3 regions of the Azoarcus sp. DN11 genome follow, and region 2 is predicted to be linked to each of the others. Evidence: riboswitches for the same ligand, from Rfam matches in the RefSeq annotation. Region 2 holds a riboswitch; each other region holds the start of a gene.
The links. A riboswitch is a leader RNA that binds a small molecule or an ion and turns the genes downstream of it on or off. The one in region 2 is predicted to bind cobalamin.
Positions count from the first base shown of each region.

Region 1: another riboswitch for cobalamin. It lies ahead of cobT (nicotinate-nucleotide--dimethylbenzimidazole phosphoribosyltransferase); the one in region 2 lies ahead of cobM (precorrin-4 C(11)-methyltransferase).
Region 3: another riboswitch for cobalamin. It lies ahead of CDA09_RS02630 (TonB-dependent receptor); the one in region 2 lies ahead of cobM (precorrin-4 C(11)-methyltransferase).

Region 1 is NZ_CP021731.1:2,367,663-2,377,475, forward strand. Features, by position in the region: gene CDA09_RS10850 (sensor histidine kinase) at 1-1,043, shown strand, start outside; gene CDA09_RS10855 (PAS domain S-box protein) at 1,264-4,797, shown strand; gene CDA09_RS10860 (response regulator) at 4,810-5,229, shown strand; gene CDA09_RS10865 (two-component system response regulator) at 5,235-7,370, shown strand; gene cobT (nicotinate-nucleotide--dimethylbenzimidazole phosphoribosyltransferase) at 7,472-8,512, opposite strand; cobalamin riboswitch at 8,596-8,773, opposite strand; gene CDA09_RS10875 (trimethylamine methyltransferase family protein) at 8,853-9,813, opposite strand, start outside.
Region 2 is NZ_CP021731.1:4,325,989-4,335,801, reverse strand. Features, by position in the region: gene CDA09_RS20155 (CbtA family protein) at 1-419, opposite strand, end outside; gene CDA09_RS20150 (CbtB domain-containing protein) at 434-619, opposite strand; gene CDA09_RS23420 (cobalamin biosynthesis protein) at 663-1,079, opposite strand; gene CDA09_RS20145 (cobalamin biosynthesis central domain-containing protein) at 1,076-1,849, opposite strand; gene cobI (precorrin-2 C(20)-methyltransferase) at 1,846-2,634, opposite strand; gene cbiE (precorrin-6y C5,15-methyltransferase (decarboxylating) subunit CbiE) at 2,627-3,934, opposite strand; gene CDA09_RS20130 (cobalt-precorrin-5B (C(1))-methyltransferase) at 3,913-5,076, opposite strand; gene CDA09_RS20125 (precorrin-8X methylmutase) at 5,098-5,784, opposite strand; gene CDA09_RS20120 (sirohydrochlorin chelatase) at 5,788-6,762, opposite strand; gene cobM (precorrin-4 C(11)-methyltransferase) at 6,762-7,568, opposite strand; cobalamin riboswitch at 7,729-7,949, opposite strand; gene rquA (rhodoquinone biosynthesis methyltransferase RquA) at 8,115-8,807, shown strand; gene CDA09_RS20105 (DEAD/DEAH box helicase) at 8,831-9,813, opposite strand, start outside.
Region 3 is NZ_CP021731.1:585,001-594,813, forward strand. Features, by position in the region: gene cobC (alpha-ribazole phosphatase family protein) at 1-265, opposite strand, end outside; gene CDA09_RS02610 (adenosylcobinamide-GDP ribazoletransferase) at 250-1,020, opposite strand; gene cobT (nicotinate-nucleotide--dimethylbenzimidazole phosphoribosyltransferase) at 1,040-2,098, opposite strand; gene CDA09_RS02620 (diguanylate cyclase) at 2,162-3,664, opposite strand; gene cobU (bifunctional adenosylcobinamide kinase/adenosylcobinamide-phosphate guanylyltransferase) at 3,716-4,267, opposite strand; cobalamin riboswitch at 4,354-4,591, shown strand; gene CDA09_RS02630 (TonB-dependent receptor) at 4,717-6,681, shown strand; gene CDA09_RS02635 (FecCD family ABC transporter permease) at 6,701-7,681, shown strand; gene CDA09_RS02640 (ABC transporter ATP-binding protein) at 7,678-8,460, shown strand; gene cobO (cob(I)yrinic acid a,c-diamide adenosyltransferase) at 8,463-9,074, shown strand; gene cobA (uroporphyrinogen-III C-methyltransferase) at 9,286-9,813, shown strand, end outside.

The DNA.
Region 1 (9,813 bases), 2.0 Mb from region 2:
TACGCGGCCACCGCATCCGCAAGGTCTCCTACCGTTTGGAAACGGAGCGGGGGGTGGTGACGGTGGTGGTGGCCGAGACGACCCGCAAGCGCGAGCGCGCCGGGTCGAAAATTCTCGCGGCGATGATTCTTCCCAATGTCCTGATGATTGTCGCCACGCTGGCTCTGGTTTATTTCGGCATCCGCACCGGCCTTGCGCCCCTGAATCACCTCAGCGAGGAAATCGGCCTGCGTTCGCCGCGCGACCTGAGCCCTCTGCCCAAGGGCGACGCCCCCGGCGAGGCGGTCCCCCTGCTCAATGCCATAGACGCCCTGATCAAGGATCTGCGGGCGGCGGCCATTGCCCAGCAGGCTTTCCTCGCCAATGCTGCCCACCAGCTCAAGACCCCGATCGCCGGGCTGCAGATCCAGCTCGAACTGACGGCCGAAGAACTGCCGCGGGAATATCGCAACCGCATTTCCCACCTGCGCGATGCCACCCAGCGCCTGGGCCACCTCGCGCATCAGTTGCTGGCCCTGGCCCGCTCGGGCTCCGAAGCCGACGTGGTGCACGAACGCCGGCCTGTCGACCTGGCCGTGCTGTTGCAGTCCTGCGCATCGAACTGGTTCGACGCCGCGCTGGCGAAGGACATCGACCTCGGTTTCGAGCCGGAGGCGGCGGTGATCGAGGGCTCCGAATGGCTGCTTCGGGAACTGCTCAGTAATCTTATCGACAATGCCCTTGGCTACACCCCGCAGGGAGGCGTGGTCACCGTCCGCTGCGGCGTCGGCGACGAGCACCGGCCTTACATCGAGGTCGAGGATACCGGGCCGGGAATTCCGGAATCCGAGCGCGGGCGCATCTTCGACCGGTTCTATCGCGCCGAAGGGACCCCGGGCACCGGTACCGGGCTGGGGCTGGCCATCGTCAAGGAAGTGGCCGACCGGCATAACGCCGATATCGAACTGACCGACGCGACTTCCGAGGGGGGCACCCGCATCCGCGTCAGTTTCCCGCCGCTCCGGCCGCTCGCCGAAGTCCCGCTGCCACAGGCCGATGCGTAGGCAGCCATCCGCCCCTTCCGTCCTGCGCGTGTTGACGGAAGAAGTGTTTGCCGGGGGGCGATCCCGGGCGACGTGACGGCTCACGATGGTGATTTCCAAAAAAGGTCCAGAAGAGGGGGAGTGGACGTCTTTCACGCACGGTCTATAACGTGGCAGTGCAAGTGGCCGGGCGTGAACAACCTCCAAGGTGGTCGATACAGATCGGATTCAGGGGGAGTCGATGACAAGTGAGCGTGTTGCCCCTGGGATATCGCTGCGTGCAGCCCTGCTGCGGCTGGTTCTGGCTTCGCTCATGCCGCTCGTGCTGGTGGGGGCGGGCTTCCTGTGGCTGCAGTGGAACACGTATCGCACCGTGGCCGTCGAGGGGCTGCGTGAGCGCGTGCAGACGCTGGCGCTGGCGGTGGAGCGCGAGCTCGGCATGAATCTGGCAATCCTCGATACGCTCGCCGCGCTGCCGGAGATCGATAGGCGCGACTGGACCGGGTTCCACGAGATCGCCGCTGCCGCGATGTCGCCGCACGCGCTCGGCTGGGTCGTGCTGGTCGAGCCATCCGGGCAGATGGTGGTCAATACGCAGGCTCCCGTCGGCGCCCCTCTGCCCAATCTGCTGCAGATGTATGCGAAAAGGCAGGAGATCGAATGGGAGGGGCGGCACCTGCCTTCGTTCGACACGCGCATCCTGGAGCCGCTGCGCTCGGGACACGCCAGTGTCACGAGCCTGTTCTACGGTCCGGTGACCCGGCGGCCCGTGCTGAGTGCGAGCGTGCCGGTGCTGCGCAACGGCGAGCCACGCTACTCGCTTAACATGGGTTTCACGCCCGACGCGCTGGCCGCGCTGGTGGGCAGCCAGGGCGGTTCGAGCTCCGCAAACGCTGCGGTGGTCGATGCCAACGGGCGGATCATCGCGCGCAGTGCGGATCAGGCTCAATACCTGGGCGCCCGGGCTGCGGCTCCTTTCGATCGGGTCGTTGCGCTGGGGCGCGAAGGCGTCGGTGAAACTACCGACCTCGAAGGCGTGCCCATCGTATACGCGTATCGGCGTGTGGCGTCGGCCGACTGGGTGATCGTGATCGCGATTCCCCGCCACGAACTCCTCGCGCCGGTCTTGCACATGTTCGTTCCGTGGCTGATCGCGGCGGTGCTGCTTCTCGGCGCAGCGGCCTACCTCGCGCACCGGCTGCAACGACGCATGGCGCTGCCGCTCACCGCACTGGCCGCCTCGGCAGGGGCGCTTCAGCGGGGTATCGCGCCCGACATCCCGGACACCCGCATCCGGGAGCTCGACACCCTGAGCCGTGCACTGCGCCTGGCGGCGCAGCGGGAGCGGGAGGTCCGCGAGGAACTCGAACTGCGGGTACAGCAACGCACCGCCAGCCTCGAGGAGGAGTCGCGACGGCTGGAACAGACCGCCGCCGCCTTGAGGGTGAATGAGGGGCAGATGGAGGCGTTGCTCGAAAATACGCCCGCCATCATCTTCATGAAGGATCTCGAAGGGCGTTACCTGCTCGTGAACCGGTATTTCGAGCGGGTCTTCAATCTGCGCGGCGAGGGTATCGTCGGCAAGACCTGCGCCGAGCTCTTTCCGCCGGACGTTGCCGAAAGGCTGCGCGAAGACGACCGCCACGTGCTCGAGGCCGGCGCACCGGTGGAAGTCGAGGAAGTCCTCCAGCAGGAAGGCGAGCCGCGCAGCTACCTGGCGATGAAGTTTCCCGTCCGGGACGCCGACGGACGCATATACGCCTTGTGCGGCATCGCCACCGACATCACCGAGCGCAGGCGGACCCGGCTCGAACTGATGCGGACGCTCACCGTGCTGCAGGCGATCCTCGACAGCGCGAGCTACGCGATCATCTCCACCGACACGCAGGGTACGATCCTGACCGTCAACCACGCGGCCGAACGCATGCTGGGGTATTCGGCCGCGGAACTCGTGGGCCGGGCGACACCGCAGATCTTCCATGACGCGGAGGAAATGGCGCAACGCGCGGCGGCGCTCTCGCGCGAACTGGGCAAACCGGTGGCTGCAGGCTTCGAGGTCTTCACGGTGAGACCGCAGCGCGACCAGCTCGACGAGGACGAATGGACCTACGTGCGCAAGGACGGCGTGCGCGTTCCGGTACGGCTTTCCATCACTGCGCTGCGGGATGCGCAAGGTGAGATTACCGGCTACCTTGGCATCGCCTCGGACATTACCGAGCGCAAGCGGGCGCAGCAGGCAATGCTCGAGCACGAGCGCCGCTTTCGTGCCATCTTCGACCAGACGTTCCAGTTCACCGGGTTGCTCACCCCGGACGGCACCGTGCTCGAAGCCAATCAGACAGCGCTCGACTTTGTCGGCGCCGAGCGTATCGACGTGGTCGGTCGCCCTTTCTGGGAGACGCGGTGGTGGCGCATTTCGCAGGAAGTGCGGGATCGACTGCGGCTGGCCATCGCTGAGGCCGCGCAAGGCAAGTTCGTGCGCTACGAGATCGACGCCTTCGGTGCGAACAACACCATCCGCACCCTGGATTTCTCGCTCAAGCCGGTGTACGACGAGCATGGTGAAGTCGTGCTGCTCATTCCGGAAGGGCGCGACATCACCGAGCGCAAGCGCGCGGAGGAAGAGGCGCATGCGGCGCGCGCCCGGTTCGCCGGCATCCTCGAGATCGCCGCCGATGCCATCGTCTCCATCGACGAGACGCAGCGCATCACCTTGTTCAACAAGGGGGCGGAGCAGATCTTCGGCTACCGCGCAGACGAAGTCCTGGGCCAGCCCCTCGACATCCTGCTTCCCGAGCGGCTGCGGGCAGTGCACCGGGAACACGTCGCCGCGTTCGGCCGGTCCGAAGACGTCACGCGGAAAATGAACGCGCGGGGGTCGGTCTCCGGGCGTCACAAGGACGGCACCGAGTTTCCGGCCGAGGCATCGATCTCCAAGCTCCGATTGACGGGCGAAACGGTCTTTACCGCGACCTTGCGCGACATCACCGAGCGCAAGCAGGCCGAGGCCGCCATCGAGCACCTCAACCGCGCCTTGGAGCGGCGCGCGGCCGAACTCGAAGAGGTTAACCGCGAGCTGGAGTCTTTCTCCTATTCGGTGTCTCACGACCTGCGCGCGCCGCTGCGCAGCATCGATGGCTTCAGCCAGGTGTTGCTGGAAGACTATTCGGATCGCCTGGACGAAGAGGGGCGCGACTCGCTGCGGCGCGTGCGCGCTGCCAGCCAGCGCATGGCGCAGCTGATCGACGACATCCTCACGCTGTCGCGCTTGTCGCGCGCGGAGATGCGGCGCGAGCGGGTCGATGTGTCGGCCATGGCGCGCGCGGTTGCCGACGAACTGCGCGAGGCCGATCCGCTGCGCGAGGTGGAATTCGTCATCGCGGACGGCGTCGCCGCGGCGGCCGATCCACGCCTGTTGCGTGTCGTGCTGGAGAACCTGTTGGGCAATGCGTGGAAGTACACCGCGCATCATCGGCGCGCGCGGATCGAGTTCGGCACCGAACGGCGCGACGACGGTGCCATCGCGTACTTCGTGCGCGACGACGGTGCCGGATTCGACATGGCGTACGCCGGCAAACTGTTCGGGGCATTCCAGCGATTGCACACGGCGGCCGAATTTCCGGGCACCGGCGTGGGTCTCAGCAGTGTGCAACGCATTGTTCACCGTCATGGCGGCAAGGTGTGGGCGGAAGCTGCGGTGGAAGCGGGGGCAACGTTCCGCTTTACGCTCCCCGATGATGCCGCGATCGAGTGGCAAGGCCACGAGCATCCATAGGGAGGCTATGCAATGGAAAACCGAACCGTACTCCTCGTGGAGGACAACGCGGACGACGAGGCATTGACCCTGCGCGCGTTGCGCAAGCACAACATCACCAGCGTCGTGGTCAAGCGCGATGGTGCCGAGGCGTTGGGCTACCTGTTCGACGGGCGCACACCGCTGCCCGCGGTCGTGCTGCTCGATCTGAAGCTGCCCAAGGTGGATGGGCTCGAAGTCTTGCGGCAGCTGCGCGCGGAAGCGCGCACGCGCATCCTGCCGGTGGTGATCCTGACCTCGTCCAGGGAAGAGGGCGACCTGCTCGAAGGCTACGGGTGTGGCGCAAACAGCTACATCCGCAAACCGGTCGATTTCGTCGCATTCATGGAGGCCGTGCGCCAGCTGGGTGTGTACTGGCTCGATCTCAACGAACCGCCGCCCGTGCAAGGATAGCCATCATGGCCGGCCAGCCGCTCAAGGTGCTGATCGTCGAGGACGTCGAGGACGACGCGCTGCTCATCGTGCGCGAACTGCGTCGCGGCGGCTACGATCCGCTGCCGACGCGCGTCGAAACCGCGCCGGCGATGCAGGCCGCCCTCGGTGGCGGCGGCACCTTCGATCTCGTCATCTCGGACTATACGCTGCCGCACTTCTCCGGCCCCTCGGCGCTGGAGCTGTTCAACCGCTGCGGCTGCGATCTGCCGTTCATCATGGTCTCGGGCACCATCGGCGAGGAAACCGCGGTGCGCCTGCTCAAGGCCGGTGCCCACGACTTCATCCTCAAGAGCAATTTCGCGCGGTTGGTGCCGGCGGTGGAACGCGAACTGCGCGAAGTCGCGGTACGCCGCGCGCGCCGCCTCGCCGAGGCACGCCTGCGCGAGAGCGAGGAGCGCTACGCGCTCGCTGCGCAGGGCGCCAACGACGGCCTGTGGGACTGGGACCTGCGGTCCGGGTGTGTGTACTACTCGCCGCGCTGGAAAAGCATGCTCGGTTACGCCGGGGACGAAATCGGTGACGGAATCGAAGAATGGATCTCACGCGTGCATGAAGAGGACCGGCCGGGCGTGGAGGCCCGGCTGCAGGCGCACCTTTCGGGCGCCACGGCGCATTTCGAAAGCGAGCACCGCATGCGCAACCAGCGCAACGAGCTGCTCTGGATGCTCACGCGCGGTCTTGCCGTGCGCGACGAGGCTGGGCAGCCGTACCGCATCGCCGGTTCGCAGACCGATATCACCGAACGCAAGCTCGCCGAGGAGAGGCTGCGCTTCCAGGCCCTGCACGACGCACTGACCGGCCTGCCCAACCGCACCCTGTTCATGGAACGGCTGCACTGTGCGCTCGCCGGCGCTGGCGGATGCCACTTTGCCGTGATGCTGGTCGACCTCGACCGCTACAAGATCATCACCGACAGCTTCGGTCACAACGTCGGCGATGCGCTGGTGCTTGCGGTGGCGCGCGCGCTCAAGGCGCGGATCGGCCCACGCGACACGGTCGCCCGCCTCGGCGGCGACGAGTTCGCGCTGCTCGTCGAGGGGATGTCCAGCACCGATGCGGCTGCTGCCTTCGCGCGGGATTTCCAGGCTTCGCTCGCGCGGCAGCTGTCGATCGACGGCCACGAGGTGTTCACCTCGGCGAGCATCGGCATCGTCATGGGGCCGGGCGATTACGCCATGCCGGAGGAAATGTTGCGCGACGCCGATACCGCCAACCAGCGCGCCAAGGCGCAGGGCAAGGGGCGCTGCCAGGTGTTCGACACGACGATGCACACCTTCGCGGTCAACCAGTTGGGCCTGGAAACCGACCTGCGCCGGGCACAGGAGCGCGACGAACTGGTGCTCTATTACCAGCCGCTGGTCAATCTCGCCAGCGGCGAAATCGAGAGTTTCGAGGCCCTGCTGCGCTGGCGCCATCCCGTGCGGGGCCTCGTGTCGCCGACCGAATTCATCCCGATCGCCGAAGACACCGGCCTGATCGTACCCATCGGACGCTGGGCGCTGCAGGAAGCCTGTCGCCAGATCAGCGCGTGGCAGGCGCAGTTTCCGCAGCGGCGCCCGCAGGTGAGCGTCAACGTCTCCGCGGTCCAGTTCGCCCAGCCCGACCTCGCCGATGCCGTCCTCCAGTCACTGACCGAGGCCAGGCTGGAGGCCCGTTATCTGAAGCTGGAGATCACCGAGAGCGTCCTCATGGACGGCAGTGACGCTGTCCGTGCGGTGCTCGAACGGCTGCAGGGCGAGCAGATCAAGTTCCTGATGGACGATTTCGGCACTGGCTACTCGAGCCTGTCGTATCTGCACCGCTTCCCGCTGGACATCCTCAAGATCGACGCGTCGTTCGTGCAGAGAATGGACATCGAGGCCCGGCACGACGAAATCGTGCAGGCCATCGTCGCCCTCGCGCGCAGTCTCAACATGGACGTGGTGGCCGAAGGCCTCGAGACGCCGACGACGCTCGCGCGGCTGCGCGAACTGAACGTTGCCTTCGGTCAGGGCTTTCTGTTCTCGCGCCCGCTCGATGCCGAGTCGGCCGGCCGCCTGCTTGCGAGCGGACGAAGATGGAACGGGGCGAAGGCGTCGCACGGGGCGTCGGCAAGGTGATGCTGATGAAATCCGGCCGGCGCACGCCCAGGGCAGCTGCAGATCGGGCTGCGTGACGAAACAGCGGGCTCCGGGGAGGTCCCGGAGCCCGCTGCGCGGCATCACTCCTTGTCGGAAACGCCAGCCGACTCGAAGCTCGCCATCTCGTTGACGAAATTGACGGCCGCCTGCACCAGGGGATAGGCCAGCGCCGCGCCGGTGCCTTCGCCCAGGCGCAAGCCGAGGTCGATGAGCGGGCGGGCGTCGAGCGCGCTCAACTGCGCAAGGTGGCCGGGCTCGGCCGAACGGTGGCAGAACACGCAGTAGTCGGTGATGGCCGGCGCGAGGCGGGCGGCCGTCAGTGCAGCCGATCCGACAATGAAACCGTCGATCAGCAGCACCATCCCGGCCCGGGCTGCCGCCACCATCGCGCCCGCCATCATCGCGATTTCGAAGCCGCCGAATTCGGCGAGCACCGACAGGGGATCGTCCACCTTGCCGGTGCGGGCGAGGGCCTTTTCCAGCAATTGGCGCTTACGCGCAACGCCGGCGTCGTCGAGGCCGGTGCCGCGCCCGATGCAATCGGCCAGCGGCGTTCCGGTCAGGCAGTGGGTAATGAGCGAGGCGGCGGCGGTGTTGCCGATACCCATTTCGCCGAAGCCGACGATGTTGCAACCGTCGACGGCTAGGGTGCGGACGATGCCGGCGCCGCGCTCCATGGCTGTGGCGCACTCGGCCCGGGTCATCGCCGGCTCTTCGAGAAAATTCCTCGTTCCCGGCCCCACCTTGGCATCGATCAGCCCCGGGCGCGGACCGAAATCATGTGCTACGCCGGCATCGACCACGGTCAGCCCAAGGCCGTTCTGACGGGCGAAGACATTGATGCCTGCGCCGCCGGCGAGGAAATTTTCGACCATCTGCCAGGTCACGTCCTGCGGGTAGGCCGACACACCCGCCTTGGCCGCTCCATGGTCGCCCGCGAAGACGATCACGTGAGGGTTCCTCAGCGCGGGTGTGAGGCTCTGCTGCACCAGCCCGATCTTGAGTCCGAGGCCTTCCAGATCACCGAGCGCGCCGAGCGGTTTGGTCTTGCGATCGATCTTGTGCTGCAGGGCAACGGCAAACGCCCGATCCGGGGCTGGCACGGAAAATTCAGAATGCATTCGATTCATCCGGTAATGGAAAAGAAAAAGGGCTTCGCGGCCGCATCCCGACGGAATGCAACCGCGAAGCCCTGTCCACAGGCTCCCTGTACCACGTCACAGCAGGTCTTCTGGCTTTCGGATCAGCCGGATTAGCCGCGCCTTCCCGCCGGGTCTGTTTCCCCTGGGCAGTGGCATGTGCGGCATCCGTCCCCGATTACAGCGGCGGGCCCGCCACGGATTTGCACCGTGTTCCGTTTTGCTGTGACGGAACAAATTATCCCGATTGCCGACACGTCATGCAATCGCCTGCGCGCAGACCGATTCTGCGCCGGCCGACCATGTCGGGGCCGGCCGTCATTCAGGTGTTCGAGTCGGGGAAGGATTCCTTGCGCCGGCGCATGTAGGCCTGCAGGGCCTCGTCGACCGCGGGGTCGAGCTCGGGCGCCTCGTACTCGGCGAGCATCCTCTTCCAGCGCGCGTTGGCGCGCTGGGCCATGTCGAGGCGGCCCTCGGCGTCCCATTGCTCGAAGCTGTTGTTGTCCGCGATGGGCGAGCGGTAGAAGGCGTTTTCGAAGTTCGCCTGGGTGTGGGCGCAGCCGAGGAAGTGCTTGCCGGGGCCGACATCGCGGATCGCGTCCATCGCCTGGCCGTTCTCGGACAAGTCCACGCCGCCCATCAGGATCTGCATCATGCCGGCCTGGTCGGCGTCCATGATGAACTTCTCGTAACCCATCGCGAGTCCGCCTTCGAGCCAGCCCGCGGTATGCAACGCAAAGTTCACGCCCGCCAGCGCGGTCGGCAGCAGGGTGTTGGCGCTTTCGCTCGCGGCCTGCGCATCGGGAACTTTGGCGGCCGTCAGCGAACCGCCGGAACGGAAGGGAACGCCGAGGCGGCGGGCGAGGTGGGCCATCACGTACAGCACCAGTGCGGGCTCGGGGGTGCCGAACGTGGGTGCACCGGACTGCATCGACATGGAACTCGCGAAGCTGCCGAACACCACCGGCGCACCGGGATTGACGAGCTGGACGAAGGCCATGCCGGCCATCGCCTCGGCGAGCGTCTGCGCCGCCGTGCCGGCGACGGTCACCGGCGACATCGCGCCGGCGAGGATGAACGGGGTGACGATGCAGGCCTGGTTGTTGCGCGCATAGACCTTCGCCGCGCCCAGCATCGTGTCGTCGAAGGTCATCGGCGAGTTGGCGTTGATCAGGTTGATCACGGCGGTGCGCGGCTTGCCGGTCTCGGGGTCGATCCACCGGTCGCCAAGCAGGATTTTCGCCATTTCGACGGTGTCCTGCGCGCGGTCCGGATGCGTCACC
Region 2 (9,813 bases):
CCCAGAGAGGGCGCAGCGAAGACGCACAGCCAGGCGGCGGCGCCCCACACGAGGCCGCTGCGTGCCGAGGCGACGCGGCGGCCGCGCAGGTGTTCCCACGTCGTGATCGCGGCGATCAGCACGAGGCTGAAGCCGATCGCGGTCAGCACGTTGGCGATCAAGGTCCAGACATGCCGTTCGGTGCCGTCTGCGGGCTCCCAGGCTGCTTCCTCATGGACGTGGACGGCGCCATGGGCGTCGTCGTGGTCATGAGCCATCGCGGCAGCGGGTTCGGCGGCTTCAGGCGCTTCGGCCGAGCCTTCGAACACTTCCGCGGCGGCGATGATCGGGATGACCTGCCAGTGCTGCACGGCACTCACGAGCAGGCCGGCGAGCGCCCCGACCAGCAGGGCGCACAGGACGATACGGCGGAACAGCATGTCCGGCTCCGGGCTCAGTGGCAGGGGAAGACGTTGGAGTGACGCGTATCGTGCGCGGCGTTGTGGGCCGCGGCGATGTGACTGAAGCCCACACCGTAGACGATCACGGCGCCGAGCAGCGCGGCGGTGACGACGGGCATCGCGATCGCCATCAGGGCGCTCTTCGGACGGGCGATTTCGAGGGTGGCTTGCTGTTGCATGGTGGTTCTCCTTCTTCGATGGGTGTGGGACAGCGTTTGAAACTCAGTTCGATGCCGGCATGCGCGCGACCGACACCGTGGCGTTGCGGCCGTCAGGTCCGCGCAGCTTGTGTTTTTCGACGACGAGTTGCGTGAGATCCGTGCCGGCGGCGATCAGGGCTGCGGCTTCCGACACGGACGGCGTGCCGGTGTAGCGGCGCACCGTCTCCGACGGATTCGGCACCGGCACGGCGGCGAGTGCCGCCGCCGGATGGAAGGCGATGGTCCAGCCGAGGTTCGTCGCGATTTCGAGCAACCCAAGCTCGTCGGCCTTGAGGTCGATGCTCGCGACCGCGCGTACGTCGGCGAGGCTCGCGCCGGCCTGGGCGAGCGCCTCGTCGATCGCGCGCGCGATCGTCTGCGCGGGCGTGCCGCGGTCGCAGCCGAGCCCGAGAGCGACAGGATTGCGTGACGCGCTCACGCCGCCTCCTGCGGCGGGCGGTAGATCACGCGGCGCCCTTTGAGGCGTTCGGCCCAGCCGGCAGGCAGATCGCGCCGGCTGATCCACAGCACGGCGCCGAATTTCTCGGGATCGACGTCCTCGAGGCGCGCGAAGCGCTTGAGGTTCGCGGGGAGCGGGCCGCTGCGGCCATTCGCGTGCCGCGTCCACCAGTCGACGCTGCCGGCTTCCTGCACGAGCGCGACGGGCTCGTCGTTCACGACCGCGGCGCTCGCGCGCACGATCTCGTCGTGGCTCGCGTCGAAGGTCCAGCCGAGCTCGCGGCCGAGGAGATCCACGGCGAGCGTCTCGCGCGCGTCGGATGCGGTCGTCAGCACCGGCTGGGCGCCGAGCGCTGCGGCGAGCACGCCGGCGAGCGCGTTGGCGCCGCCGAGGTGACCGGACAGCATCGGGATCGCGTAGCGGGCGCCTTCGTCGAGCACGACGATGCCGGGGTCCTGCTCCTTGGCCTTCAGGTGCGGCGCGATCAGGCGCACGACGGCGCCGAGCGAGACGATCGCGACGATGCCGTCGAAGCCTGCGAACAGCGCCGGGATCTGGTCGCCGGTCTTGCCGGTGTAGCAGGCGGCGGCGCCGGGCGCGGCGGCTTCGGCTTCGGCGCGGAATTTCTCGGGGGCGAACAGGCGGGCGCCGGGAATCGCCGCGACGACGCGGCCGGCGAGCGCGATGCCGTGCTTCGTGATCGAGACGATCGCGACGCGTTCGTTCGGGAAGGGCAGTTGCGCGCTCATGCCGTGGCCTCGGCACGCTTGCGGCAGCCGCGACGCAGCTCGCCGCGCGCGCGCTTGGGGTTCTGCACGAGCAGCAGCGACAGGTAATTGACCTTCTCGCCGCGCAGGCTCGCGACGTCCTTGACGACGCGCTCCTCGGGCGAGCCGACTTTCTCGATGAAGCAGCTCGTCGCGAGCAAGTCGCGCGCTTCGAGGAGATCGAGCACCTCGTCCAGCAACGGTTTCACCTTCATCAGCACCAGCGTGTCGAACTCGTCGAGCAGGTGGTCGATCACCGACACGCCGTAGGCCGCCGGGATCACCGCGACCGTTTCGTCCTCCTCTGCGAGCGCGATGTCGGCGCAGGCGGCTGCGGCGGCGAAGGAGCTCACGCCGGCGATGGTCTCGACTTCGACTTCGGGCGCGAGCTCGCGCACGGCACGGGCGAGGTGGCGGAAAGTCGAGTAGGTCGAGGCGTCGCCCTCGACGAGGAAGGCGACGTCGCGCCCTTCGGCGAGCAGTTCGGCGGTGCGGACTGCGGCGCGCGTCCAGGCTTTCGCGAGCGCCACCGCGTCACGCGTCATCGGGAACACCAGTTCGACGGCGTCGGCCGGCACGTCGAGGCCGGCGCGCACGACGATGTCGAGCGCGTAGGAGCGTTCCTCGGCCTTCTTCACCGGATAGGTCCAGCGCGCGTCCGACTGCAGCGCGGTCCAGCCGCGGCGCGTGATCAGGTCGGGATCGCCGGGACCGAGCGACACGCCGATCAGGCGGCCGTAGCGGGGCGTGGGGAGGGCGTCATTCATTGTTGTTCTCTGCTTGGGGAGTGTTCTTGTACGCGGTGACGATCCACACCGGGTTTTGCGCCGCGAGGCGGTGCATGTCGAGGATCGGCTGGCTGCGCGCGGCCGACAGCATCGTCACGTCCCACTGGGCGCCCGCGGCGGCGAGCGCGGCGGTTGCGGTCGCGAGGTTTTCGATCGTCACGAAATTCATCACGAGGCGGCCGGCGGGCTTGAGGCGCGCGAGAATCAGCTCGATCAGGCCGGCGAGTTCGCCGCCCGAGCCGCCGATGAAGACCGCGTCCGGATCGGGCCAGGCGTCGAGACCGTCGGGCGCCTTGCCTTCGACGAGGGTGTAGTTCGTCGCCTGCAGGCGCTTCGCGTTCTCGCGCGCGTTCGCGGCGTCGCCGATGTTCTTCTCGATCGCCCAGACGTGGCCGAGGCGGGCGATGCGCGAGGCTTCCAGCCCGACCGAACCCGATCCGGCGCCGATGTCCCAGACCAGGCTGTCGGCGCGCAGGCCGAGCTTCGCGAGCGACACCGCGCGCGCTTCGAGCTTGGTGATCAGACCCTTTTCGGGCTGGCGCTGGACGAAGTCGGAATCTTCGAAACCGAACACCGCGCGCGGGGATGGCACGGCTGCGCGGTCGATGACGACGATGTTGGGATCGGGAAACTCACGCGCGGCAGCGTCTTCGAGCGTGAGGTCGGCGAAGATCGCTTCATCCGGCAGGCACAGGCGTGCCGCGACCGAAATGCGCACGTCGGTGCCGTAGCCCGCCGCGAGGAGCGCCCGCGCGACGCGGTCCGGGCTGTTTGCCGGGCTCGTGAAGGACGCGACACGCGCGTGTTCGGCGACCGCCCGGACGATGCCGTAGAGGCCGTGTCCGGGCGTCGCACCGTCGAACCATTCGCCGGCGTCGGCACCGTGGCAGGAGCGGATCGCCGCGTCCTGCCAGGTCTTGTTCAGCCGCGCACAGGCGAGCGCGACAGTCGACGGCGCCGGCTGCACCTCGATCTTCTCCGCCCCGAGCTTGTCGACGAGGAAGCGTGCGATGCCGTGGCACAGCGGGTCGCCGGTCGCGAGCAGGGTCACCGGCAGACGGTCGGCGAGCGCGGCGCGCACCCATTCGGGCGTCTTGCCGAGCGCGCCGTCCATGTCGCGCAGTTCGACGTCGGCACCGAGATGCGGCGCAACGAGATCCAGCGTGCGGCGCGCGCCGATCACGATGCGGCTCGCGGCGAGGCGGGCGCGGCCGGCGGCCGAAAGCCCCTCCCAGCCGTCGTCGAGAATGCCCAGGATCAGGCAGCGGGGGGCGGACATTCGGATTCCTCCACGGTGACGATGGGTGTGCCTTCGAAGTTGAACGCGAGCACAGTCAGGCGGTACGGGCCGGGATAGCGTTCGCGCAAGGAACGGATCGCACGCAGCGCGAGGGCGCGGTGGAAGGGCACGGTGAGCCCCAGTTCGGCGAGGCTTTCGGCAGCGAAGCGCGCGGTCTCGGCGGAGCGGATCTGCTCGACGACATCGGGTGGCGCGCCGGCTTCGATTGCAGCATCAGCGATCAGCGCGCGGTCGATTTCCGCGCGCCACGCGTGCGTCACCGACAGGCCCTGCGCGATCTTGGTCAGCTTGCCGACCATCGCGCCGAGCACGATGTGGCGCATGCCCAGTTTGACCGCGGTGGTGAAGGAGGCCTTGACGAAGTCCCCGAACTCGACGAAACAGGCTTCGTCGAGTTCGGGGAACACGCGCATCGCGCCTTTCTCGGTACGCCCGCCAGTGGTCAGCACCACCGTGGTCTGCCCCTGGGCGGCGGCGACTTCGATCGCCTGCACCACACTCGCCCGCCACGCGGCCGTGGAGAACGGGCGCACGATGCCGGTCGTGCCGAGGATGCTGATGCCGCCGAGGATGCCGAGGCGCGCATTGAGCGTCTTCTTCGCCATCTCCTCGCCGCCCGGCACGGAGATCGTCACTTCCAGGCTGTCGCCCGCGGCGAGGATCGCGGCGCCGGCGCGCGCGACGTTCTCGCAGATGTTCTTGCGCGGTACCGGGTTGATCGCCGGACCGCCGACTTCGAGCCCGAGCCCCGGTTTCGTGACGACGCCCACGCCCGGCCCGCCCTTCAGGATCACCTCACCGCCGCCGGCGCGGATGCGGCGCACGTCGACGGTCAGGTGCGCCTTGTCGGTCGCGTCCGGGTCGTCGCCCGCGTCCTTGATGCTCACCGCGTGGGCGCAATCGCCTTCGACGCGCCCGTCGGTGATGCGGAACGTCACGTGTGTCGTGTTCGGCAGCACGCACTCGATCTCGGCCGGCACTGCGCCGTGCACAAGGCCGAGGGTCGCCGCGGTCGCCGCGGCGGCCGAGTTCGCGCCGGTCGTGAAGCCCGAGCGGTTGCCGCGCTCGCGCTTCGCGTCGCCCTTGCGCACTTTCTCCGGCACGGCGTGACCCGCTGCCATCGTTCGACTCCGTATGTTCGTTTACGCCGCCGACGCCTGCTGCTCGCGCTGGCGCGCTTCCGCCAGGCCCAGCAGCGCATGGATCGCCGCGACGACCAGCGTCGAGCCGCCCTTGCGCCCGCGGATCACGATCCACGGCACATCGGCGACTTCCGCCATCAGGTCCTTCGACTCCGCCGCCGACACGAAGCCGACCGGCATGCCGATCACGAGCGCCGGCCGCGCCCCTTCCTCGCGGATCAGACGCACGACCTCGATCAGCGCCGTCGGCGCGTTGCCGATGCCGACGATCGCGCCGTCGAGCAGTCCCTGGCGATGGGCCTTGCGCATCGCCTGCACGGCACGCGTGGTCTCCTCGACCTTCGCCTGCTCGATCACGTCCTCGTCCGAAATGAACTGATGGGTCGTGATGCCGAAGTGCGCGAGGCGCGAGGCCGACAGCCCGACGCAGATCATCTCGACGTCCGCGACGACGCGCGTGCCGCCCGCGAGGATCGCTTCCAGACCCGCCGCGACCGCATCCGCGTGGAAGTCCGTGAGGCCGTTGAATTCGAAGTCCGCGTTCGCGTGGATCATGCGGCGCACGACCGGCCATTGCTCCGGCCGGTACTCGTGGCTGCCGACCTCGGCGTCGATGATCGCAAAGGAATCGTGCTCGATCGCGCGTCCGGCGGCGGTGAGCTGTTCGGTGACGACGTTGCTGTTCATGGTTTAGGCGTGAGCGTGGTGAGCGCAGCCGGCGTGCGGCGCGTGATTGTGGGAGCAGGCGTGGCCGTGGTCATGACCGTGGTGGTCATGGCCGCCATCGTGGTGATGAGGGTGGTCGTGCCCGGCATGGTCGTGATGACCGGCGGTATGGCTATGGTCGTGCAGGTGCTCGGCCTCGGCAGCGAGGCGATACTTGCAGCCGTCGCATTCGAGCAGCGATTCTTCGTCGCTTGCGGCGCCGGCGACGCGCGCTTCGACCAGCTCGAAGATCCCTTTATCCAAACCGAAATGCGTGCCCAGCGCGAACGCGATCTGCGGATACTGCGCACGCAGGCGCGCGAGCTGCGCGTCGATGCGCTCGATCAGCACGCCCGTGAAGAGATACACCGGCACGACCGCGATCTGCGTCATGCCCAGGCGCACCTGGCGCTGCACGGCGGTCTCCAGCCGCGGCCAGGTCACGCCGGTGAAGGCGAGGTCGACGAGCTCGTGGTCGGTGGCCTCGAACACCCAGCGCGCCATCTTCGCGAGCTCGCCGTTCGCACCGGCATCAGACGATCCGCGGCCGAGCAGGATCACGCCGGTCGTGCAGGGATCGGGCACGTGCAGCGCGTGCATCAGCCCGTCGAGCCGGCCCATCAGCACGTCGAAAATCTCGCGCCCCATGCCGAGGTGGCGCGTGCACCCGAAGGCAACCCCCGGATGGCGCTCGCGCGCATGCCCGATCGCGGCCGGGATCTCCATCTTCACGTGGCCCGCGGCATTCAGGATGAAGGGGATCACGATCACGCGCTTCGCTCCCGCCGCGGCGCGATCCAGCCCGGTGTCGAGCAGCACGTCGGCGTACTCGATGAAGCAGGCCTCGATGCGCCACTCCGGGCGGCGCGCGCGCCACTCGGCGGCAAAGTGCTCGATCTCGTCGTTGCCCGCGCGGTTGCGCGAGCCGTGGCCGACCAGCAGGATGGTGGTGTCGTGCATCATGCGTTCTCCGTGACGGAGGCCCGGCGGAAGCGGTGGCTGAAGCTCGGGTCGTAGAGTTTGGAACGGGCAATCTCGGGCCAGTCACGCGCGCCCAGCGCCGGGCTCGCGATGATCATCGCCTGCGAGGCGATCTTCTCGGCCTGGCACTTCTTCTTGATGTCGGCGAGCGTGCCGCGGACGATCTTCTCCTCGCCCGGCCAGCTCGCCTTCTGCACGACCAGGATCGGCGCGTCCTCCGGCCAGCCGGCGCGGCGCAGCGCGTCCTGCACCTCGTGCAGCAGCGTGATCGACAGGAAGATGCACAGCGTCGTGCGGTGCGCCGCGAGCGCATCGAGTTCCTCGCCGGCGGGCATCGGCGTGCGGCCGGCGACGCGCGTGAGGATCACGGTCTGCGTGACTTCCGGCAGCGTCAGCGTCTCGCCCGCCGCGGCGGCCGAGGCGAGCGCGGAGGACACCCCCGGCACGACCTTCCACGGCACGCCGGCCGCATCAAGGAGCCGCGTCATCTCGACCAGCGCGCCGTAGAGTCCGGGGTCGCCGGTCTGCAGACGTACGACCGTCTCGCAGCGCGACGCGGCGTCGATCAGCCACGCGCCCATCTGCTCGAGCGTCATGTCCTTCGAGTCGCGGATCGCGCAGCCTTCGGGCGCATGGAGTGTCGCAGCCTGGTCGACGAGCGAGCCCGCGAACAGGATCCCGCCCGCCTGTTCGAGCAGGCGACGACCTTTCACGGTGATCAGGTCCGGATCGCCCGGGCCGGCGCCGACGAACCACACGGTGCCGGGCTTGTGATCGGATTGCATGACGACTCCCCGACGCGCATTCACGACGCGCGTGTGATGGAAACAACGCACCGGGAAGCGGAAGGAAGCTGAATCTGATCGATGCTTGCGGCAGAGGGGGAAAAGCCCGCGACAGCCGCGATCGGAATCCAGTGACACGCCCACACCCCGGGGCAAACGAAACTGCTTACTCGATCGGGCCGGTCTTCTGGCTTGCCTTCTCCCGGACTCCGCCGCCTTCCCGAGCGCAGGGCTCAGTGGCGTGTGGCGGATCCGTCAGGCTTACAGCAGCGGGGGCTGCGCCGGACTGGTCGGAAGCATGCGCTCCCGGACGTCACCGGACTTCCCGTTTCACCCCGTCGTGCGGTTGCACGGCAGGGAACCCGGATCGAAACACGCGAAGAATAGGCGAAGCTCGAGGTGCAATGCAAGAGCCTGTTGCGTCAATTTGCCGGTCGTTTTGCCGGCCGGCCCCGCGAAATATCCCGGCGTATGCAGGCCGCGTTCCGCCGCGATGCGGATACGGTTATGCTGGCGGATATGACACAGATTTCCGCCGATTCCGCCATGACGCCACCCGTCACCAGCGCCGGTGCCGTCCCGTCGTATCTGTCGCGCACCTATCACTGGGCCTACCTGAGCCGTCGCACGCTGCCCTGGCTCGACCGCTCGCTGGTGGTCTCCGCGATCCTCTGGGGTAACGCCGAGCGCCTGATGCGCGCGGCGGTGGAGGAGTTCTCGCCGGGGGAGCGGCTGCTGCAGGCGGCCTGCGTGTATGGCCGCTTCTCGCGCATGCTCGCCGAGCGCGTCGGCCCCGGAGGGGCACTGGACGTCGTCGATGTCGCGCCGATCCAGGTCGCCAACGCCCGCCGCAAGCTCGACGGCCTCGCGCACGCGCAGGTACGCCAGGGCGATCTGGCGCGGCCCGGCTGCGTCGTCGCCGAAGCCAGCGACGCCGTGTGCTGCTTCTTCCTGCTGCATGAAGTGCCGCCGATCGAGCGTGCGTGCATCGTGCACAACCTGTTGGGGGCGGTGCGTCCGGGCGGCAAGATCGTGTTCGTCGATTACCACCGCACCCGCCCGTGGCACCCCTTGCGGCCCATCATGGCGCAGGTGTTCCGCTGGCTCGAGCCGTTCGCGCCCTCGCTGCTCGACACCGACATCACCACGCTATCGCCGCTGGGCGAGGCCTTTACATGGAAAAAGACCACCTGTTTCGGTGGTCTTTACCAGAAGCTCGTCGGGGTGCGGCGCGGCTGAGCCGCGCCGGCCGCGGGTGATGCTCAGTCGCCGCGGCTGCCCGGTTTGGCGTTGAAGAGCGCCGCGCGCGGCGCGGGACGACGGCCCGCCTCCGGACGCTGCGCGGGCTGACGCGGTGCTTCCGCCGATCGCGGGGCGCGGTTTGCGCCGGCGTCCTGCGGGCGCTTCGCGTTCGGCTCGCCGGCGCGCGGATTGCGGCCGTTCTGCCCTTCGGGGCGCGCTGGACGGTTCCCCGCTCCGGCCGCTTCGCCCTGCCGTACCGGTTGGCGGTTCGGCGCATGGCTTTGCGCACGGGGCGCCGGGCGTTCCGACTGCGGCTGGCGCGGTGCGCGGCCGTCGTTACGGCGGCCGGACTGGCGCGGGTCGCGTGGCGGGCGGTCGTTGTCGCCCGGGTCGGGGGCGTGCGTCACGAAGGCCGGCACGGGGGTGCGATCAATGGTGCGCTTGATGAGGCGCTCGATCGACGCCAGGTAGGGCTTCTCCTCGCTGTCGACCAGGGAGATCGCCTTGCCGGTCGCGCCCGCGCGGCCGGTGCGGCCGATGCGGTGCACGTAGTCTTCCGGCACGTTCGGCAGCTCGAAGTTCACGACCTGCGGCAACTGGTCGATATCCAGGCCGCGCGCCGCGATGTCGGTCGCGACGAGCACCGGCAGCGAGTTGTCCTTGAACTGCGACAGCGCCTTGGTGCGCGCCGATTGGCTCTTGTTGCCATGGATCGCGGCGGCCGGGATGCCGTGCTTGCCGAGGTATTCGGCGAGCCGGTTCGCCCCGTGCTTGGTGCGCGTGAACACCAGCACCTGGTGCCAGTCGTGCTCCTTCACCAGATGCACCAGCAGGTCGCGCTTCTGCTTCTGCGGCACCAGATACACCGACTGCTCGACGAGCTCGGTGGTCGTGTTGCGGCGCGCGACTTCGACGCAGCCCGGATTGTTGAGCAGGCCGTTGGCGAGCGAACGGATCTCGTCCGAGAAGGTCGCCGAGAACAACAGGTTCTGGCGCTGTTTCG
Region 3 (9,813 bases), 1.2 Mb from region 2:
CGCCGATCTCGGCGTAGGCGCGCAGCTCCCATTCGCCGAAGTGCATCTCCTTCAGGCGGTCGTCGAGCGCCGGGGTGCCGAGCTCGGCGGCGAGCAGGCGCGCGCGGGCGAGCGGGCTCGCGTGCAGCGCGAAGCTTTCTGGAAGGACCGGGCGCAGGCGCGCGGCAACGGCGTCGGCCGCTTCGGCGAGGCCGACATCGGCCTGCCCGTAGCACACGCCGGCCGCGACGTCGGGCCGGGGGTGGCGGATCAGGTGAAGTTCCATGCCGCGAGGATCGCGAGGTAGGCGGCGAGTTCGGTGGCTTGTTGCGTGGCGCCCAGCAGGTCGCCGGTATAGCCGCCGAGGCGGCGCACGAAGTAGCGCGCGGCCCACCCGCTCACGGCGATGGTCGCGACGAGCGCCGCGGCGATTTCCTGCGGCGCGAGCAGCACGAGCGGCAGGACGCCGAAGCCCGCGGCAGTCGCGAGTTCCGGGCCGGAGAGCCGGCGCGCGAGCGGCTTGGCCTTGGCGGTTTCGTCCTCGCGCACGTAGGCCAGCGTGTGGATCAGGCAGGTCGAGGCGAGCCGCGACAGCGGATGCGCGACGAGCAGCGCGGTGGCGACGGCGGCATCGCCCGTGGCGCTGAGTTCGATCAGCGCGGCGGCTTTGGTGAGCAGCATCAGCAGCAGGCCGACGGTGCCGTAGCTGCCGATGCGCGAGTCCTTCATGATCGCGAGCACCTGGGCCTTGTCCCAGCCGCCGCCCAGCCCGTCGCAGGCGTCGGCCCAGCCGTCCTCGTGGAAGGCGCCGGTCGCGCGGATCGTCACCGCCATCGACAGCAGCACCGCGATGCTGGGCGGGAAGACCTGCACCAGCGCGAGCCAGCTCGCTGCGCCGATGCCGCCGACGACCCAGCCGACGAGCGGGAAGTAGCGCGCGGCGTGGTTCAGGCGCTCGGGCGACCAGGGCACCCAGGCGGGCACCGGCAGGCGGGTGAAGAAACCGAGCGCGGTGAAGAAGAGTTCGAGCTGGTAGCGCATCGCGTGAAGGTGGAGCTCCTTAGTGGCCTTTCCCGCTGATGCCGGCCGAATCGAAGCTCGCCATCTCGTTGAGGAAGTTCGCCGCCGCCTGCAGCAGCGGGAAGGCGAGCGCGGCGCCGGTGCCTTCGCCCAGGCGCAGGTCCAGCTCCATCAGCGGATCGACGCCGAAGTGCGCGAGCTGCGCGGTGTGGCCCGGCTCCTTCGAGCGGTGCGCGAACACGCAGTAGTCGAGGATTTCGGGCGCGATCGCGTGCGCGACGAGCAGGGCGGAAGTGACGATGAAGCCGTCGATCAGGAGCGTCATGTGCTTTTCGGCCGCGCCGAGCATCGCGCCGGCCATCACGGCGATCTCGAAGCCGCCGTATTCGGCGAGCGCCGCGCGCGGATCGGTCGGGCGGCCGCCGCGCGCGAGCGCCTGGCCGAGGAGTTCGCGCTTGCGCACGAGGCCGGCATCGTCGAGGCCGGTGCCGCGGCCGGTCACGGTCATGAGGTCGGCGCCGCCGCCGTTGCCCCCCTCGCCGATCAGGCAGTGCGTCAGCAGCGAGGCCGCGGCGGTGTTGCCGATGCCCATTTCGCCGAAGCCGACGACGTTGCAGCCGTTCGCGGCCAGCGCATGCGCGAGTTCGCGGCCGCGCGCGAGCGCCGCCTCGCATTGCGCAGCGCTCATCGCGGGTTCTTCCAGGTAGTTCGCCGTGCCCGGGCCGAGCTTCGCGTCGATGAGCCCCGGACGCGCGCCGAACTCGTGATTCACGCCGCAGTCGATGACGGTGAGCCCCAGGCCCAGCTGGCGGCTGAAGACGTTGATCGCCGCGCCGCCCGCGAGGAAGTTCTCGACCATCTGCCAGGTCACATCCTGTGGGAAGGCGGAGACGCCCGCGCGCGCCGCGCCGTGGTCGCCGGCGAAGACCATGATGTGCGGCTGGCGGATCTCCGGGGTGAGCGTCTGCTGGATCAGGCCCAGTTGCAGCGCCAGCGGCTCCAGGCGGCCCAGCGCCCCCTGCGGCTTGGTCTTGTTGTCGATGCGCTGCTGGAGTTGGTCCGCGAGCGTGCGATCGGGCGCGTGAATCCGGAATGTCATGATTGCGGGGGGCGTGTGGCCTGAGAGGGCTGCGATGTTAGCACGCGGCCCGGCACCCCCGCCTCAGGACTGGCGGATGCCGTGCGCCCCGTCCTGCTGGCGGTGCAGGCGCTTGCCTTCCTTGGCGCGGCGCATCAGCTTGCCGGCCTGCTTGAGCAGGGTGGCGGCATCGCAGGCGTTGTTCGAGGAGAGCGCGCAGCCGATCGACGCATCGAGGATGAAGGTCTGATCCGCGATATGGACGATCTCGCCGATCGCGGCAGCCGCGGTGTTCGCGACGCGCTGCAGGTCGTCGACGTCGAACACTTCCTCGAGCACGATGACGAACTGGTCGTTCTCGGGGCGCGCGACGGTGTCCTGCTCGCGCACGAGGCTGCGCAGCCGCTGGGCGACCGTCTTCAGGATCTCGTCACCGACTTCCCGTCCGTAGGTTTCATTGATCGACGTGAACTCGTCCACGTCCAGCAGCACGACGCCGGTGCGGGTGTTGTGGCGCTTCGCGCGGATGACGGCCTGGTCGATGCGGTCGGTGAGCAGGAGCTGGTTCGCGAGGCCGGTGAGCGGATCGAGGTGCGAGGTCTGCTGGAAGCGCTGCTCGCCTTCCTGCAGGCGTTCGGTGAGCGCGTCGATTTCCAGGCTGCGCCGTGCCATGCCTTGCGTCAGCAGCTGCTCCGACGCCTGAAGCGCTTCGATCGTGTGCTCGAGGCTTGCGATCTCGTCCGCGGAACGCATGGCGCGCTCGCGCCAGTTTGCGCCGGTGCGCTCGTCCAGCGCCAGCGCCAGCGTCAGCATGCCCAGCGCCGACGTGAGCTGCATCGCGTAGGTGACCGGGCCGTCGCCGCGCAGCAGTCCCGTCTGTGCGAGCAGGTACAGCACCGCGGCGGCCAGCATTGCCGACCAGCCGGCAACGAGCAGCGTCGCGCCGGGCGCGCGCAGCTGCCGGCAGTGCAGGCCGCAGCCGATCGCGAGGAGGGCGAAGGCGGGGCCGATGCCCGCGACGACGGTGTCCGGATAGCTGTCGCGCAGCACGAAGGCACCCGCCAGCGCGATAGCGAATATGGCGGCAAAGGTCTTCAGCGCGATGTCGACGCGCGGCACCAGGGTCGGGGTGCGCAGGAATTCGCGCGTGAACATCGCCGCGCTGAACCCCGCGAGGGCGAGCCCCGCCGGTTCCGCCGCCTTCGCCCAGTTGTCGACTTGCGCGTCGGGCGCGAAGCCATGGACGATCCCGGCCGCGACCTGCCCGAGCCCCGTCCCGAGCGCGAATCCGGCATATTCGAGGTAGTCGCGATCCTTGCTGTGTGCGAACTGCAGCAGGCTGTACAGCAGCAGGGCCACCGCGAAGCCGGCGTAGAACAGCGTGACGGGCAGGTTCATCAGCAGGCGGCCCGCGTCGGCGCCCGCGCTGCCCTGGGCGGATGCGGCGAGCGGAATCGCCAGCAGCGCAGCAAGCACGAGCGGTGGACGAGCGGCAGGGAGCGTGAACCGATCGCTGCCTGGTGCGTTCGCCGGTGGTGTCGCGTGGCCCATGAAGTCCTTGTCGTGCAATTCGTCACGTTGGCCCAATTCTAAGAGGCTATCGTACCGCGTGTGAATAAGCGTTCCCGGGTACGCGCGTCAGGCGGTGCCCTTGAGTGCCAGGGGCAGGCCGGCGGCGACGAAGGTGACGCGCTCGCACGCGGCCGCGAGCATCTGGTTGAGCCGCCCGGCTTCGTCGCGATACAGGCGTCCGAGCGGCGTTTCCGGGACCAGTCCGAGGCCGACTTCGTTGGCGACCAGCAGCACCTGCGCGGGCAGCGCCGGCAGGATGTCGAGCAGCGCGCGGCGTTCGGCCTGCAGGAGCGGCAGGAGGCCGGCGTCCGCCGGGGCGGGAAGGTCGTCGGCGCCGGCCATCAGGTTGGTCAGCCACAAGGTCACGCAGTCAACGATCACGCAGCGGCCTGCGACCGCTTCGCGCCGCAGCGTCGCGGCGAGGGCGAGCGGCGTCTCCACCGTACGCCAGCCTTCCGGGCGGTCGTCCCGGTGACGCCGGATGCGCGCCGCCATTTCGTCGTCGAGGGCTTCCGCCGTTGCGATCACGGTCACGGGCAGTCCGCTCGCGGCGGCGAGGCTTTCGGCGTGGCGGCTCTTGCCCGAGCGGGCGCCGCCGAGGATCAGGTGTGCGGGCATGTCTTTGGAATTGCTTGGATTTTTTGCGCTGCGCGAAATCGCGGAACGCGCTATTATCCGCGTCGCGCCCGGTTTTGGGCGCGACGTGTTTTCAGGTGCCCGACGGCGACTCCCGCCCGAGGGTTAAACGGGAAACAGGTGCGCGGACGGCCCGCCGGGCCGTCGACGCCATGCCTGTGCTGCCCCCGCAACGGTAAGTGGACGCAAGGCGCATCCAACCGCCACTGGACGAGAGTCCGGGAAGGCGATGCGACCGGTCCGGCACTCCACGATGGAGCCCCGGCCAGCCCACGAGCCCGGATACCGGCCCGGACACGAGATGGCGGAAGTGCCGCGGGGAGGCGGCGACGGGCGCGGTGTTCCGCGGTGCTCGGCGTGTGCCCGCCAGGTGCTTCCTTGTTGAATCGACCGGGGAGCGGGGACGCTGACTCCGGCGCAGGGAGACCCCAATGAACATCCGTTTGTCCGCAACCTACGTCGCGGTGACGAGCCTTTTTCTCTCTTCCATCTCCGGAGCGATCGCCAAGGACTTGGACGAGTCGCAACTAGAGACCATCATCGTCACCGCGAATCGCATCGAAACCCCCGATGTCGCGGCGCCTTATGCCTCTGAAGTGCACACGCGCAAGGACATTGAACGCTCGGGCGCAACTTCGCTTGTCGATTACCTCAACCGCCAGTCGTCGGTCCAGTTGATGCCGAACTTCGGTAACCGTTTCACGCCCAGCATCAACATGCGCGGCTACGGTACCAACGACGGCTTCGAGAACGTCGTGATCTCCCTCGACGGGCGCCGTCTCAACAACATCGACTTGGCCCCGCAGCTTATCGGTGCGATTCCGCTTGAGGATATCGACCGCATCGAGATCACCAAGGGTAGCGGATCGGTCGCGTACGGCGACGGCGCTACTGCGGGCTCGATCCAGATCTACACCAAGCCGCGCACCGGAGCCAGCATCGACGTCAATGTCGGCAGCCATGCGGCGCTGGGCTCGACCGCACAGGCTGGATACGTCGGCGAGCGCTTCACGGTGTCGGCGACCGCCGAGCACGACAAGAGCGGCGGGTTCAGCGACAAGGATCCGTCCGGGCATCGTGATTCGTCGACGGCCGACAACTGGCGGATTGGCCTCACCGGCCGCCCGATTGACAAGCTCAAGTTAAGCCTCGATGCGGGCGATGGCCGAATCGATCTGCGCTACCCGAATTCGTTGACCCATTCCCAGTTCCGCGACGACCCGGCGATGAACAACGGACGCAACTACACGCACCAATTTTTCCGCGACGGCTACTGGGCGGTTGGCGCCGACTACGATATTGCGCCGAATTGGCGCCTGACAGCGCGGCACATCGATGAGGACAAGCGCTCGGAGTTCCCGCAGTTCAGCATCCGATTCGACTACCGTTACCTGTCGGACGATATCGCACTGCAATACCTTGGCGATGCCTTGTCGGTGACTGCCGGCCTGCAAACCTTCGACGGCAAACGTGCCGACGCTTCGAGCGAAACGAGCAAGAAGAACGAAGCGGTGTTCGTCCAGGGACAGTACGAAATCGGTCGCCTGATTTTGTCGGCCGGTGCGCGGCGTGAGCGGGTGAAATATGAATTTGATCCGTCCTCCGGCGCGGGGCTTACGGACGACAAGCGGCTGTCGTCCTGGGATCTGGGTGCAAACTACCGTATCGACGACGTTCTGTCCGTGTTCGGCAACTACAACTATTCGTATCAGGCCCCGGACATCGATCGATTCTTTGTTCCGGTTTTTGATGCGGATTTCAATCTGGTCGGGGCTGAATTCAACGGCTTTATTAAGCCAATGAGGGTGCGTACCCTTACCCTGGGTCTGAATCATGTGCTACCCATCAATCGTCTGAAGCTCGGCGTGTTCCATGCCGGACTGCGTGACGAGATCTACGATTTCAAGCCCAGCGCATTCACCGATATCAATACGAACCTCGATAAGTCGCACAAGTACGGGCTGGAGGTGCAGGACACATGGCGTATTTCGCCGATGTTGACCGGCGTGCTGAACTACTCGTGGACGCGCGCCATCATCGATCACGAGGATATGGGTGGCGGTGCCTTCAACGGAAAGGAGTTGCCGGGTGCGCCGCGCAACAACGTCGTGCTCGGACTGAATTTTGCGGTCAGCGACCGGGATAATCTCTATCTTTCGCACACTTGGCGGAGCAAGACTTGGGCAGCGGACGACTTCGACAACAACAACGAGCAGCGCCAGCGCGCCTACCAATCGACCGACATTGCGTATCGTCATCGTCTCGACAAGGTCGAGCTGTATGCGGCTGTGTCCAATTTGTTCAACTACAAGAACGGCACTTGGGTGCGCGACGACGCGATCTATCCGGTCGACTTCGAGCGTACATGGAAGGTCGGCGCGAAGCTGTCGTTCTGACGCCGACAGGCGCTACGCTGTGACGCGTCCGACCGTGCTGCCAGTCCTTGCCGCGCTCGTGGTCGCGGCGGGGCTCGCCTTCGGCTGGGCCCTGTCCGCGGGCGACCTCCCGGTCGCCTTCGGCGAGGTCTTCGCTGCGCTCTTCCGTGGTGCCGAAGGCATGGCGGCGGACGTCGTGCGCGAGCTGCGCCTGCCGCGCGCGGTGGCGGGCTTCGTGTGCGGCGGGCTGCTCGCGCTCGCCGGCGCGCTGATGCAGGTGCTGCTCCGCAATCCGCTCGCCGACCCCTACGTGCTGGGCATCTCCGGCGGGGCGGCGGTGGGGGCGCTGCTGGCGATCCTGGTCGGCCTCGCGCCCTGGCTCGTCGACGCCTCGGCCTTCGGTGGCGCGCTGGCGGCGACGCTGCTGGTGTTCGGGCTCGCGCACGGCGACGGATCGTGGACGCAGACGCGGCTCCTGCTCACCGGGGTGATCGTCGCGGCCGGCTGTGGCGCGGCGGTGACGCTGATGCTGTCGCTCGTCACCGACACGCGCCTGCAGTCGATGCTGTTCTGGCTGATGGGCGACGCGAGTGGGGCGACCCGGCCGTGGCCGGCGCTCGGCGTGCTGCTCGTCGGCCTCGCCGTCGCGATGCCCGTCGCGCGCGACCTCAACGTGCTCGCGCGCGGCGAGATCGCGGCGCAGGCGCTGGGCGTGCGCGTGCAGCGCCTGCGTTACCTGCTGTACATCCTCGCCTCGCTGCTGACCGCCGCCGCCGTCACGCTGGTCGGTTCGGTCGGCTTCGTCGGCCTGATCGTGCCGCACCTGATGCGCCTGGCGCTCGGCAACGACCAGCGCCTGCTGCTGCCCGCGGCGACGCTGGCGGGCGGCACGTTGCTGACGCTCGCCGACACCGCCGCGCGCACGGTGGTCGCGCCGGAGCAGTTGCCGGTCGGGGTGCTGACCGCGCTGATCGGCGTGCCGGTGTTCCTCTTCCTGCTGTCGCGGAACCCGCACGGATGACGGCCGGCGGCGATCCCGTCCTGCTCGAAGCCGAGCGCCTCGCGCTGCAGGTCGGCGAACGCTGGCTGTGCTGCGAATTCAGCCTGCGGCTTGCCGCCGGCGAATGCCTGGTGCTGCTCGGGCCCAACGGTGCCGGCAAGACGACGCTGCTGCATACGCTGGCCGGGCTGCGCGCGCCCACGGTCGGTGCGGTGCGCCTCGGCGGCCGCCCCTACGCGGAGTGGGACAGCCTCGCCGCCGCGCGTTTCCGCGGTCTCCTCGCGCAGCAGCAGCCCGACCACTTCTCCGCCTCGGTGCTGCAGACCGCGCTGATCGGTCGTCACCCGCATCTCGGGCGCTGGGGCTGGGAGAGCGCCGCGGACGTGGAGGCCGCCCGGGCGGCGCTCGGCGAACTGGGGCTCGCCGATTTCGCCGAGCGCGACATCCTGAGCCTCTCCGGCGGGGAGCGGCAGCGCGTGTCGGTCGCGATGCTGCTGACGCAGTCCCCGCAGCTCTTCCTGCTCGACGAACCGACCAACCATCTCGACCTGCACTACCAGATCGCCGTGCTGGAGCTCTTCGCGCGCCTCAAGGGCGAGGGGCGGGGCGTCGTGATGGTGCTGCACGACATCAACCTCGCCGCACGCTTCGCCGACCACGTGATCCTGCTCGACGGCAAGGGCGGCGTGCTCGCCGGCACGAGCGCCGAGGTCCTGCAGGCGGAGCACCTCGGCCGCGCTTTCGATCACCCGATCCGCCGCCTCGACGCCGATGGGCGGACACTCTTCATTCCGGACTGAACATGGACGAACAGGACAAGGACAGGAACACCCGCCACGCCGAGCGCATGCAACGCAAGAAGGCGGTGGTCGACGAGAAGATCGCCGCGGCGCAGGTCGAGCGCGGCGTGCTGCTGGTCAACACCGGCAACGGCAAGGGCAAGTCGAGCGCCGCCTTCGGCGTCGTCGCGCGCGCCCTCGGCCACGGCATGAAGGTGGGTGTCGTGCAGTTCATCAAGGGCCGCTCCGACACCGGCGAGGAGGCCTTCTTCCGTCGCCAGCCGGACGTCGTGTGGCACGTGATGGGCGACGGTTTCACCTGGGACACCCAGGACCGCAGCCGCGACGTCGCGAGCGCCGAGGCCGCGTGGGAACAGGCGCGTGCGCTGCTGCGCGATCCGGCGATCGGGCTGGTCGTGCTCGACGAACTCAACATCGCACTGAAATACCGCTATCTTGACGTGGCGACGGTCGTCGCCGACCTGCGCGCGCGGCCCGCGCCGCAGCACGTGATCGTGACCGGCCGCGCCGCCCCGCCGGAACTCGTCGAGGCGGCCGACACGGTGACCGAGATGGGCCTCGTCAAGCATGCGTTCGCCGCCGGCGTGAAGGCGATGCCGGGCGTGGAATTCTGACGAGTGGAAGCATTACTCGTGCAAGCCTTGGCATACAGGAAAGCGCAGCCCCCGGCGGAGCGTGTTTCGTGCCGAGGCGCCCGCCACGCGCCAACGAGGCGCAAGATACGCTCCGTCGGGGGCGGTTTCGGGGCAAATTAGCCGTTCTGAAGCCGGATCGCCCGTAGCATTGTCAAAAACCAGACTCAACGATCATCCAGAAGAGACCCGCATGTCCCTTCCCGAACTTCCCAATCCCCGTCCCGGCCCTGCCGCCGGCCATGTGTACCTCGTCGGCGCCGGTCCCGGCGACCCCGAGCTGTTGACGCTGCGCGGTGCGCGCCTCGTCGCCGGCGCGGATGCGCTCGTCTATGACAATCTCGTCAGCCCGGCCATCGTCGATCTGGCGCCGGCGTCGGCCGAACGCCACTACGTCGGCAAGAAGGCCGCCGACCATACGCTGCCGCAGGAAGACATCAACCAGCTGCTGGTGCGGCTCGCACAGGCGGGCAAGCGCGTCGTGCGCCTGAAGGGCGGCGACCCCTTCATCTTCGGGCGCGGCGGCGAGGAGATGGAAGTCCTCGTCGCGGCCGGCATCACCGTCGAAGTCGTGCCCGGCGTCACCGCCGCGGCGGGCATCGCCGCCTATGCGGGCATCCCGCTCACGCACCGCGATCATGCGCGTTCGGTGGTGTTCACGACCGGCTTCCTCAAGGACGGTGCGCTCGACCTCGACTGGCCGATGCTCGCGCGCCGTGGC